Regions from separate parts of the Vreelandella sp. 2A-K22 genome, predicted to be linked through region 3. Evidence: riboswitches for the same ligand, from Rfam matches in the RefSeq annotation. Region 3 holds a riboswitch; each other region holds the start of a gene.
The links. Region 3 has a riboswitch for thiamine pyrophosphate ahead of thiM (hydroxyethylthiazole kinase). Riboswitches for the same ligand answer to the same signal wherever they lie in the genome.
Positions count from the first base shown of each region.

Region 1 (4,208 bases), on a different contig from region 3:
GACCAGAAATCGCTCCCCCACAAAGAAACAGACCTGTTGAGGCAGATAGTTTAGTTCGGCATCAAAGGAGGAGATGCCACGATAAATAATCAAGGTGTGATTATCAAACTCTTCAATTTTTGGCGGATGGCGCTCTTTGTGGGCATCTTGAATCGCCATGGGGTGAAACTCAAACGCCTCTAAAATCGCCCGCTCGCTTTGTTGGGACTCGCCCTGCATATCGATCCAGATATGGCTGCCAGGCGTCGCCTGCCAGACAGCCAACAGGCTTTCATCCCCCTCGTGGGTCTCACCTTCAGGGGTAGTCAGAAGAGTTCGAATCATGGATGTCCTTGCGAATAGCTAGCGTTAAGTAGGCTAACAGCACACTCACCAGCGTTGAGGCGATTAACGCCCCGACGAATGGCCCCAAGGTAGGGACACTGCCCGGAAAACTGGCGGCCACCATCCCGGCGACCAAGCTTCCTTGGCTTAACCACCCTGGGAGAATGGCACCCAGCAGCCCCGCGATGCCACCTACAATGGCGGCCAGTGGCGTCATTCGTTGCCACAGGCCCAACAGCACAGGTACCACAATGGCAGCACACAGCAGGTCGGCAATCAAAAACAGACGCAGTACTGACAACCCCTGCAAGGCAATTAATACCACCGGTACCATTACTACCACTGTCACCCAGCGGGCAGCCACCAGTGATACGCCCTGCTGCTCGCTGCGCGCGACCACCAACGAGGCAATACCATTTTGCAGCGTATCAACACTGGAGGCCACCAAGGTCACCGCTAATACCAAGGCGGGTAGCGTCAGCCAAACAGGAGCATCACTTAACAGGGCAAAAAATGGCATCGGCGGCTCGCCTAATGGCACACCACTCATCGCGGCCAATACACCCAGACCACCAATCACCATGACGACGACTACCGTCATTGCGCCACCTAACCATGCCCCGCGCCCCAGGCTTTGATCGTCTTGAGCGGCCCACACGCGCTGCCAATAGCCTTGATGGAAGAGATTGGCCGCGGTAACCGCGATCACTAGCGTTAACGCTACGCTGAGCGCACTGGTGATGGGAATGGCAGGAAGCGCAGCCTCGTTGGGAATAGTGGGAAGCCGCCATAGGGCCATGCCACCGACCACACACAGCAGTACCAGTAACAACCACGCCTGCCAACGGTCAGTGGCAAGGCTGGCCCGTAGACCACCTGCCGCAGTATAGATGAGCGTGGTAAGCGCCACGCCAATAATCACCAGTGCGGGGGGCACATCGGAAAGCAGCGCGGTAATGGCGCCAATAGCGGTTAGCTCGGCAGCTAAAAAGCACGCCATATAGGCGATTGATACCAGCGTTACCCAGCGCCTTACACCAGGGCCATAGCACGCTTCGGCAAACTCGGCGATGCTGCGCCCCTCGGGCAACGCCCGGCGAATCTTCGGCCCATACAGCCCCAAGACGATAAACGGCAGCGCAGAGCCTAATGCATAGCCTGCCAGGGCCAGCGGGCCAACAAAGGCGCCGATTTCAGGAGGAGCAAAGAGAATCCATGCGCCCATGCCGGAGGCAAGGAAGGAGAGCCCCAGGGTAGATGCCGTTTGCGAGTTACGGGCGGTGACATAGTCATCAAGTGGGCCATTCACCCAGCGAGCCCGGAGGCCTAAGTAAGCAAAGCAGCACAGCGCCGCACCAAGCACGGCTAACGTTAGGTAAAGCATGTCGCACTTCCTCCGCCGGTACGAACCGGATCAGGTTCCAGGGTCTGCGTAGCCGCATCTCAGCCCTTTTATGCAGGGCTCCCCTGGCGACAGTGAATGTAGGTGTTTTGCTAAGCGCTTTTTCTAAGTACGTTTTTGGGTACTTTTCGAAGCGCTGTCTCAAGAACTATTCTCAATCAAAATCATAGCTTAGTAAAGTTAAGGTGCGCTGGTCGCCTCTTAGCGAGGCACTCGCCCCATCAGGTAGAACTCCTCATTGGGTGGCGTACCTGCCAGGGTAACCAACCGATTCGACAAGCCAAAAAACGCCGCGATCGCGCCTATATCCCAGCAATCCTCTTGGCTAAAGCCTACTTCCAGCAGGCGGGCAAGCCATTCATCAGTCATTTCACCCACATCGATGGCACAGTGCATGGCGAAATCGAGCATCACCCGGTGGCGCTCGCTAATCGGCGCCACCCGATGGTTGATCGCCACTTGGTCAGCGAGTAGCGGGTCTTTACTGTAAATGCGCACCAGTGCCCCGTGAGCAACCACACAATATAGGCAGCGATTACGTGCGCTGGTAGCCACTACAATCATCTCTTTTTCGGCTTTGGTGAGGGTATCTGATTCGCGCTCCATCAACGCATCGTGATAGGCAAAAAAAGCACGAAATTCAGCAGGGCGATGGGCCAACATCAGAAAGACATTGGGCACAAAACCCGCTTTACCCTGAACGGTCAAAATGGTACTGCGAATATCGTCAGGCAGGTCATCCAATGTTTCAGGCACGTTAAAACGACTTAATGATGAAGACATGCTCACCTCTTTCTTGTTAAGTTTAGCCATCTCATAAAAACGGCTTAGCGGTTGTGTAACAAAAAGCTGAATTAAGAGGCTTTTATTCAGCCGCCCTACTCGCCATACTGAAGATTCGTTCTGTGACAAAAAAACATGCGCTACTCTTAATAAACAGTTCGTTCAAAGGGACACTGTCATGAGCCATAACGAAGCCAAGGAACATACCCCCGGTCGTCTAAACGAGCTGTTTACTGACCCTTACCGAGCATTTGAAAATGATACCGATGAGCGTCAGCTGCACATTCGTATAATGCTACATATGCTGCTTGCCCGCCCAATGACACGGGGTCAAATGACACTTCGCGTCATTCATGGCTGGGAAAATGGCGGCTGTGAGCCCGAAGACCTCCAGCATGTCGACTATACTCTTGATGGCGTTCCTGACTTTAAGCGCGCTGTACAAGATTTTGAACACGCTTCTAAGCACAACACACCGTTACCTGCCGACAACAGCGCCATTCTTGCCGCCCCGCTTGCCAATGCAATTGCAGACGCCGAAGCCGAAGGGCAAGACCTTACCAACGATATTCGCGAGACCCCTGCGCGCTGGCCAGCCTTTGAGGGTGGTTTGGCACTATATACGCTGTTTAAAATGTACCATCGGCTGATTTATGGCGAAGATGACACCTACCGCTGCACGCAGTGTGTAACTCCGCTGGGAATGCGCGAAATACATGAGTTTCACCTTGAAGAGGGTGAGTTTGCTCTGCTCGTCCCCCCCGCTGAACACTTTATGGGTAAGGAGTCGCTGTTAGTATTGCATGAAAGCCAGCTCGGCCCCATTGAACAGCTGCTTGAAGAGAGCCTTCCGCTGTTTGACAACTTTTAAGCCAGCCACCTGGCTTAATCTGCCAAGCGGTTAACCGACCTCGTTAGCAACTGGCCCCGCTTAAGCGGAGCCAGTTAGCGCCACTTTTTTAACCCAGCGAAATCGTGCTATTAATACCGCTGGAAACATTCTCGGGTTCAAACCAACGTGCCGTTACGGTTTTTGTTTGTGTCCAGAATGCAATCGCCTGCTTACCATTGGGCCCTAAATCGCCCAGCTTTGAAGCCCTTGACCCGGTGAAACTAAAGTAAGCGACCGGTACGGGGATTGGCACGTTAATACCAATTTGTCCAACATCGATATCGGTTTCAAACCGGCGCGCTACCCAGCCTGAGTTAGTAAAGATGGAGGTACCGTTGCCATTGGGATTGGCATTGATAAAGGCAATCGCCTCATCCAGGGTTTCAACACTGACCACACACAGCACGGGGCCAAAAATCTCTTCGCGATAAATGGTCATATCGGCGGTTACATCGGCAAACAGGGTCGGCCCCACGAAGTTACCGTTGGGGTAACCCTCTACCTGAACCTTGCGACCATCAACCATCAGTTTGGCGCCCTCTTTCTCCCCTGCATCGATTAAACGTAGTACACGATCACGGGCAGCAGGTGACACCAGCGGGCCCAAGTCCGCATCAAGCTGAGTGCCTGGGCCTACTTTCATTGCTCGCGCCGCATCTACTATATCGCTTAGCCACTCGCGTGCCTCGCCGACAAGCACCACTACCGAGTTCGCCATGCAGCGTTGGCCCGCAGCGCCAAAAGCTGAGCCCAGCAGGTTGTTGATCGCCTGACTACGGTTAGCATCAGGCATAACCACACAGTGAT
Region 1 is NZ_JBSUGC010000005.1:76,806-81,013, reverse strand. It holds gene corA (magnesium/cobalt transporter CorA) at 1-324, opposite strand, end outside; gene ACW17M_RS08215 (sodium:solute symporter family transporter) at 296-1,708, opposite strand; TPP riboswitch at 1,698-1,803, opposite strand; gene ACW17M_RS08210 (peroxidase-related enzyme) at 1,928-2,509, opposite strand; gene ACW17M_RS08205 (hypothetical protein) at 2,688-3,380, shown strand; gene ACW17M_RS08200 (CoA-acylating methylmalonate-semialdehyde dehydrogenase) at 3,469-4,208, opposite strand, start outside.
Region 1: another riboswitch for thiamine pyrophosphate. It lies ahead of ACW17M_RS08215 (sodium:solute symporter family transporter); the one in region 3 lies ahead of thiM (hydroxyethylthiazole kinase).

Region 2 (4,208 bases), on a different contig from region 3:
ACCTGTAGCTCACAGGCACGCTCAAGATAAAACATATTGTTGAACATCTCTGCAGCCGACGCACCGGTCGTCAGCAGGCCATGGTTACGCAACACCAGCGCCGGGTTGTCGCCAAGGCTTGCCACTATTCGCTCACGCTCAGCCAGATCCAGGGCAATGCCTTCATAATCGTGGTAAGACACCCGTTCGTGAAACTGCAGCGCAATCTGGTTAAGCCGTGTTTCAAGGCCCGACTCCAGCGACGACACCGCCACGCCAGCGCGCGTGTGGGTATGCATCACCCAGGCCGCATGGTGGCTAGCAGTATGAATCGCGGAATGGATGGTGAAACCAGCCGGATTCACTTGTTCTGGGCTGTTATCAATCTTATGGCCATCAACGTCAATCTTCACCAGCGAAGAAGCCGTAATCTCCTCCCAACGCCAACCGTAAGGGTTGATCAGGAAACGTCCCTTCTCACCAGGCACCCGCGCGGTAATATGAGTGTAGATCAGATCCGTCATGCGATAGTGGGCGGCCAGACGATAGCAGGCTGCCAGCGCGATGCGGGTTTCTTGTTCGGCGTTGCTCGTCGTGGTGCGTTGAGACTTATCGAGACTCATCAGGTGTTCCTTTGCAGCAAAGTGATTGTCATGCAACGTGGTTAGCGTTTACGTCAGTAACCGCGCGCCCGATCAACGCCCATGGCAAGCGGCTGCCCATCGCGAAGGGCGCGGGCGGTGTCGACAACCTGCCCTGCGACCACCTCTGGCAACGAATCACTGGCAATGTGTGGTGTGATGCGCAGGCACTCATGCTGCCAGAAGGGATGATCCGCAGGCAGCGGCTCTGCACGGAACACATCCAGGCTCGCCCCACCCAAATGGCCGTGTTCGAGCGCTAGGAGAAGATCGTCCTCGACCAAGTGCTCACCCCGACCGATCTGCACCAACCAAGCGTCTTTGGCGAGCTTCGCGAACAGCGCCTTGTTAAGCACGTTTTCAGTGGTAGCCGTCAGTGGCAGCACATTGATCAGATAATCGGCGCCATCCGCTGCCGCCATGACAGCCCCGTCACCTGTCAGATAGGTCACGCCTTCAACCGGCGCTTGTGGCTCGCTGCGGCAGGCTACGTGTACAGAAAAGCCAAGCGCGGCCACCGCTTTCACCACGGCGCGCCCCATGGTGCCGTGTCCCAGCACCGCCACCTTTCTTGATGCTGGCGCGCGCATCGTCAATGGCGCCCAATGCGCCTTGGCAGCATTTTGCTCCAGGGTGGTGAACTCACGCTCACGATGGAGCACCTCATGCGCGGCAAAACCCGCCATCAAGTCGGCCTGATGTGGATCCCGCACCCGGGCGATATGTACTTCATCGCTCAGGCCAGGATGCGCCAGCAGGGCATCAACACCGGCACCGATAGACATCGCCAGCTCAAGATTAGGATAGCTCTCGAAAGCCTTGTCATTGGGCAACCAGCAGATCGCAAAACGCACATCTTCGGGGTTATCGATCTCATGGGGATGGCGCAGGACGACATCACTCGCTTCATCGCGCAAGGCGTTACCATAAATGGCATCAAGGTCGAGCGAATCACTGAGATAGACGCCTAAAATCGAGTTCGTGTTGGTCATGCAACTTCCTACGGTTCACATTCGAAATAGCAGTGGCTGTAAAACAGCCACTTGTTACTCAACTGTATAATAATTCACGTACCGATGCCATGAAACGCCATTACAGCACCTAAACTCTCATCGCTGTAATGATGCTAATAAATTGTTTCCCGATAACTTTCCATGTCATACACCCTTGCATCTCCCTCACCCGCCTCCTACACTCCACCAACGAACAGCTTGACGGGGTGCCGGTGAAATCCGGCTGAGATGGCGCAGGGCGTAGCAATTAATGCTGCCGAGCGCTGATCCCGCAGAACCTGATCCGGCTAATGCGCTGCTACTTACACAAGTTCGCAGCGAGGGTACCGGCGTAGGGATCAAGCGATGGCCACGGCTGCTCTCTCACGATCGCACGCCGCCCTTCTGCGCCACTCCCTCGATCTTTTTCGCCCGCCCTCCGGATCATTACCACCGGAGGAGTCATGGGCTACCGCTTTACTGATCTCACTACCGCTTGCCAGAAAGATTGGCGCGCCTATATTGAGCACGATTTTGTGCGCCAGCTAGGCACCGCCACGCTGCCCGGGGCGTCGTTTCGCCACTATTTAAAGCAGGACTACCTGTTTTTGATTCACTTCGCCCGCGCCTATGCGCTGGCTGCCTACAAAAGCCCCACCCTCGCCGATCTTCGCCAAGCCCATGAAGGCTTGAAAGCCATTGTGGATGTGGAGCTGGGCCTGCACGTGGGCTTTTGTCAGGAGTGGGGGATTTCCGAGCAAGAACTGGAGGAGCTTCCCGAAGCCAGAGCGACGCTTGCCTACACCCGCTATGTGTTAGATACCGGCAACCGCGGCGACCTGCTGGATTTGCACGTGGCGTTGGCCCCCTGCCTGGTGGGCTACGGCGAAATCGCCAACTGGCTAAACGCCCAGCCTTCCACCCTGCGCGGCGCACAAAACCCTTACGACGCCTGGATAGCCATGTACGAAGGCGAGGAGTTTCAGGCCGCCATGCAGGCGGAGCTTGAATGGCTGAATATCCGCCTTGCCGACATTACCCCCGCCCGCTTTGCCGAACTGAGCAAGATCTTCCGCGACGCCACCCGCCTGGAAATCGACTTCTGGCAGATGGGCCTAGAGCTGATAGACCAAGACCTCACCCACTAATTCAGCAAAACAACACAAGGAAACAACCGTAATGACTAAGACCGTAACAAGCAAAACCAGCCACTTTTTAGCCGAAACCGCCCAGGTCGATGCCGCCGCCATTGCGCCGCTGTCCGGCTCACGTAAGGTATATATCGAAGGTTCGCGCCCGGATATCCGTGTGCCGTTCCGGGAAATTTCACTGTCGCCGACCAAAACCACCGGCATTGATGAAGAGAACCCGCCACTGCTGGTGTACGACACTTCAGGCCCCTATAGCGATCCGGATGCTAACAATGACCTGCGCCGCGGTCTGCCGGAACTACGCCGAGCCTGGATTGAAGAGCGTGACGATACCGAATTTCTATCAGGCCCCACGTCTGATTACGGCAACCGCCGCGCCAACGACCCGACGCTTGCCCAGCTGCGCTTTGATCTAACCCGCACACCACGCCGAGCAAAACCGGGCAAGAACGTGACCCAGCTGCACTACGCCCGCCAGGGCATTATCACCCCGGAAATGGAGTTTATCGCCTTGCGCGAAAACCAGCGCCGTCAAGCGCTAGGTACCGCTGAAGTAGAGCGCATTCTGGGCCATCAGCACAAAGGCCAGAGCTTTGGCGCCAGCCTGCCGGAAGAAATCACCCCTGAGTTTGTGCGTGATGAAGTCGCCAGAGGGCGGGCGATTATTCCCAATAACATCAACCACCCAGAAAGCGAGCCGATGATTATTGGCCGTAATTTCCTGGTCAAAATTAACGGTAATCTGGGTAACTCAGCGGTGACTTCTTCTATCGAAGAGGAGGTGGATAAGATGACCTGGGGCATCCGCTGGGGCGCGGACACCATTATGGATCTCTCCACTGGGCAGAACATCCACGAAACCCGCGAGTGGATTTTGCGCAACTCTCCGGTGCCGATTGGCACAGTGCCTATCTATCAGGCGCTGGAAAAGGTCAAAGGCGTGGCCGAAGACCTCACCTGGGAAGTCTTCCGCGATACGCTGATCGAGCAGGCCGAACAGGGCGTGGACTACTTCACCATTCACGCGGGCGTACTGCTGCGCTATGTACCGCTCACCGCCAAGCGGGTCACCGGCATTGTCAGCCGCGGCGGCTCGATCATGGCCAAATGGTGTTTGTACCATCACCAGGAGAGCTTCTTGTACACCCACTTCGAGGAGATCTGCGAGATCTGCAAGCAGTACGATGTGGCGTTCTCCCTCGGTGATGGCCTGCGTCCTGGCTCAGTGGCCGATGCCAATGACGAAGCACAGATGGCGGAGCTAAAAACCTTGGGCGAGCTGACCCATATTGCCTGGAAGCACGATGTGCAGGTGATGATCGAAGGCCCCGGCCACGTGCCCATGCACCTGGTGAAAGAGAACATGGATAAGCAGTTGGAATACTGCGACGAAGCGCCCTTCTATACCTTAGGCCCGCTGGTAACCGATATAGCCCCCGGCTACG
Region 2 is NZ_JBSUGC010000006.1:245,759-249,966, forward strand. It holds gene ACW17M_RS10590 (class II aldolase/adducin family protein) at 1-602, opposite strand, end outside; gene ACW17M_RS10595 (NAD(P)-dependent oxidoreductase) at 656-1,612, opposite strand; TPP riboswitch at 1,826-1,988, shown strand; gene tenA (thiaminase II) at 2,077-2,760, shown strand; gene thiC (phosphomethylpyrimidine synthase ThiC) at 2,792-4,208, shown strand, end outside.
Region 2: another riboswitch for thiamine pyrophosphate. It lies ahead of tenA (thiaminase II); the one in region 3 lies ahead of thiM (hydroxyethylthiazole kinase).

Region 3 (4,208 bases):
GCTACTCAACTCGGCTACCCGCACAAAAGCGACGATATGCTCTAACTGATTCATGACGCCGAATCGGCTTGGAAAATCTGAAAAGCGCGCGCTGCCTGGTAAGGGTCGGGCTGGCCACAAATGGCCGATATCACCGCTAAACCGTTCGCTCCCGCGCGCTGTACGCTAATCGCATGATCCGCTTTCAGCCCACCAATGGCCACGCTGGGCAGTGGGCACGCCTTGACCAGCGCCGCTAAACCGCCAAAGCCGATGGGCTGGGCGTGATCTTGTTTGCTCTCGGTGGCAAACACGGGACCAATCCCGACATAATCGAGTAGCTCAAACGGAGAGACTTGCAGCTGGGCGATAGTATTGATCGACAGGCCGATAATCGCTTGCTCACCTAGTACCCGGCGCGCTTGCTGAACGGCTGCGTCGCTCTGACCGACATGCAGGCCATCTGCCTGGCTTTCTAGTGCCACCTGCAAACGGTCGTTAATGATCAGCGGGATACCGGTGCCCGCCAGAAGCGCTTTTAACCGTTTGGCTTGGGCAATCATCTGTTCGTCGCTGGCATGCTTGTCACGCAACTGCACGATGGTGACACCGCCTTTTACCGCTGCCTCAACCGTTTGTTCCAAACCATGCTCTTGGCAGAGCGTGGCATCGGTGACCAAGTAGAGCGATAGATCAAGCGGCATGGATTGCCTCCAGTTGGGCATAAGTAGTGAGGTCGTCAGGGGTGAGTTGATACAGCGCATCCAGCAGTGCCACTTGAAAGCTACCAGGCCCGTTGGCGTGGCTGCCCGCACGCTCTCCTGTGACCGCAAAGCAGGCCAGCGCGGCTGCCGTTGCACCCAGTGGGGCGTCGCGGTTGGCAGCCACAAATCCCGCCACTAGCGCGCTCAGCCCACAGCCAAGCGTTGTTACACGGGGCATCAAAGGATGGCCACCGTTAATGCGGTAGTGCTGTGTGCCGTCCGTCACCCAGTCGCTTTCACCGGTCATCGCGACAATACAGCCGTGTTTTTGCGCTAATGCTATTGCAGCGTCCACGGCTTGGTCGGTGGCGGCTGTGGCGTCCACGCCGCGGCCTTGGCTAGCTAAACCGTTAAGGGCAAGAATTTCAGACGCATTGCCACGAATCACGCTGGGTTTAGCGGCCAGCAGCTTCGCGCACAGCGTTTGGCGATAGCGCGTGGCGCCAACGGCGACGGGATCTAATACCCAGGGAATGGCATGCTGATCGGCAGTCGCTGTGGCGGTGAGCATAGCGTCAGCCCAGTGGGCAGAGATCGTACCGATATTAATCGACAGCCCCGCGGAGATAGCCGTGAATTCAGCCACTTCTTCAGGCGCATGCAGCATGGCGGGCGACGCGCCGGTGGCTAACAGCAGGTTGGCAGTGCTGTTCATGGCCACATAGTTGGTCATGCAGTGAACCAGCGGTGTCACTGAGCGCAGCGTCTCAAGGTAATCGCCAAGCGGGCGTAGGGTCATAGCATCCTCCCGGCAGGGAGGTGGTAAGCGTTACCACGACTCCCTACGCCGGTGTTATCCGGTTCAGGTTCAAAGGGTGCTTCTCAGCCCAACCGTAACGGAGGGCGCCCCTGTCGAGGGATTACTATCCTTGCCTGAAGTAGCCCTGTAAAGCCCCGGATGCGGACGATAGCAATCTAACGAAACGAAATACGCGTACCGTAGGTAAGCATTTCATCAGGTGTCATCGCTTTACCCTCGACCCCAATCATCTCGTCACCACACTGGTCGGCGAAGGTTAGCACGCCGTGGGTCAAACCCAGTTGGCCCAGGGTATCGCGGATTTCGCCCGTGCCCAGAAAAGTACTGACGTGGCCCTTGTTATCGCTCAGCTCAGACACGCCGTTAGCATGGTGAAAACGCACTTTGTAGATTCCATCCATCGACTCGACTTCAACAATCGGCGAAAAACCGTTGTGAAGCGCATTGGAAAGCTGTTTTAGCGTCAGGTGGTCACCCAGCGTCATATCGATCGCACTCATGGAAAACTCCTGTGGACGCCTCAAAGGTGGGGCATCACTCATGTTGCGGGAACTGCTTTTTGTAAAGCTTATGAAGAATAAGTGTAGGGTTTTTGTTTAGTATTGCCAGTGCGCTTATCGGCACCTCGATACGACACTGCCTACGTGCTTGTAAGGGCTGTTATTATGGTCATAAAGCCCCCATGGTAAGCGGTACGTGAAGCTCAATGGATTCAATGATCAACATCAGCGATAGGAGAGCAAAATGAGTTTTCAAGGCGAGCAGCATCCTGGCGTCGTGGCTACGCCGCCCCAAACTCAAGGGTTTCGTTTAAACCACACCATGCTGCGGGTGAAAGACCCTGAGCAGGCATTGGCGTTCTACTCAAAAGTGTTTGGTATGCAGGTGATGCGGCGGTTGGATTTCGAAGAGATGCAGTTCTCGCTCTACTTCCTGGCCAACCTGGAACCCAGCGACAGCGTTCCGGACGATGCACAAGCGCGTACCGCCTGGACGTTTAGCCAGAAAGGGCTGCTGGAGCTGACCCACAACTGGGGGACTGAAGACCAGGAAGATTTCGCCTATCACGATGGCAATGCCGAACCCCAGGGCTTTGGGCATATCTGCTTCAACGTACCGGATTTGGCAGCGGCCCAGGCGTGGTTCGACGAGCATGACGTCACCTTCGTCAAACGCTCCGATCAGGGCAAGATGAAAGATGTTATCTTCGTTAAAGACCCGGATGGCTACTGGATCGAAGTGATTCAGGCAGACCTGATGGTGGGGAAGAGCGACTCTTGAGGCACGCCAATGGCTGAACTACTGTTCCGGCTGCGCCATGTGACCGACGAAGAGGCCATGGAGGTGCGTGACCTGCTCGCTGCCCATGGCTTTGATACCTATGAAACCCAGGCGGGCTTTTTCCGCCTGGGCGTTGACGCGATTTGGCTGCGCAATCCACATCAGCACGACGCTGCCATCGCGGCGTTAGAGGCCTACCAGGCGGAGCGCCTTGAGCGCGCCCAACGCGAGCATCAGGCGGCGGTTGAGCGGGGTGACGCGGAGACGCTGTGGCGTCGTTTGGCCGCTCACCCGGTGCAGGTCGTGTTAGTACTGCTAGCAGTGGGGCTTATTGCCGCCCTTACGCTGCTGCCGTTCCTGGGTATGTCGCGAAGCTAAGCGGCTGGCAGATGGCCGCGTTTGAGGTACATCATGACGCCATCATCACCGGCGGTAAGTGCCGGAGCAGAACCGCTGGGGTAGCGGCACCAGGTGCCTGCCGTGTAACTCTGTTCGCTATCGCTCAGTGTGCCTTCCAGAATCAAAAACTCCAGCCCGCCCAGCAGCGTGGGGTAGGTAATGGAGGTGCCCGCCGACCAGCGCTCCAGGCTGGTGCGCTCCTGCTTGTAGGTGTGCAGCATTTTATAGGCAATGCGCGGGCGTCGATCAGGCTGCCAGGGCAGCCGATGCGCTGGCACTGCCAACTGTAGCGTGTCGTTGGGGTCAAACTGGTGCAGTTTGACAAATATCAGCGCGCCTTCCTCGCCAATTTGCGGGGTATGGCCGGTGCCAATGGGGTTTCTTAAGTAGCTGCCCGCCGCGTAGCGCCCATGCTCATCGGCGAACACGCCTTCCAATACCAGAATCTCTTCGCCGCCGCCGTGGGTATGCCGCTCAAACTTTGTATTGGGGGCGTAGCGCACCAGGCTGGTAGCGCGAGCAACTTCATCACCAATCCGGTCAAACATCATGCGCTCTACCCCCGCGCTGGGGGAATCGACCCACTGATACTCTTCCGGGGTAACACAGGCAAAGTGGCTAAAATCGGCGTTTAGACGCATGGGAAAGGGCTCTTCGCAGTGAAGGTAAGTGACGGGGGAGGGTGCTAGTCTCCTTATCGACAGCAAAAAATGCAACTTTCGGTTGTTTGATCTTCGTTATATCGCCATAAAAAACACCCCAACCATTGGACGAATATCCAACGATTGGGGTGCAGTTCACGAAGGCGGCATCAGGTTGTCTGGCTGCTTGCTTAGGGCGCTTCAGTCAGTTTGGTAAGAATATGATGTGCAGCTTCGATGCGCGCCTGATTGGGGTAGTTGCGGTTAGCCAGCAGCACAATGCCGATTTGCTCGCTGGGTACAAAAGCCACGTAGCCGCCAAAGCCGTTGGTAGCGCCGGTTTTGTTATAGAGCGCTTCCTGCCTGGGGGCTAGCGGTGGGGTT
Region 3 is NZ_JBSUGC010000016.1:148,936-153,143, forward strand. It holds gene ACW17M_RS20465 (LysR family transcriptional regulator) at 1-54, opposite strand, end outside; gene thiE (thiamine phosphate synthase) at 51-683, opposite strand; gene thiM (hydroxyethylthiazole kinase) at 673-1,482, opposite strand; TPP riboswitch at 1,506-1,604, opposite strand; gene ACW17M_RS20480 (hypothetical protein) at 1,659-2,003, opposite strand; gene gloA (lactoylglutathione lyase) at 2,248-2,784, shown strand; gene ACW17M_RS20490 (DUF6164 family protein) at 2,794-3,162, shown strand; gene ACW17M_RS20495 (cupin domain-containing protein) at 3,159-3,824, opposite strand; gene ampC (class C beta-lactamase) at 4,016-4,208, opposite strand, start outside.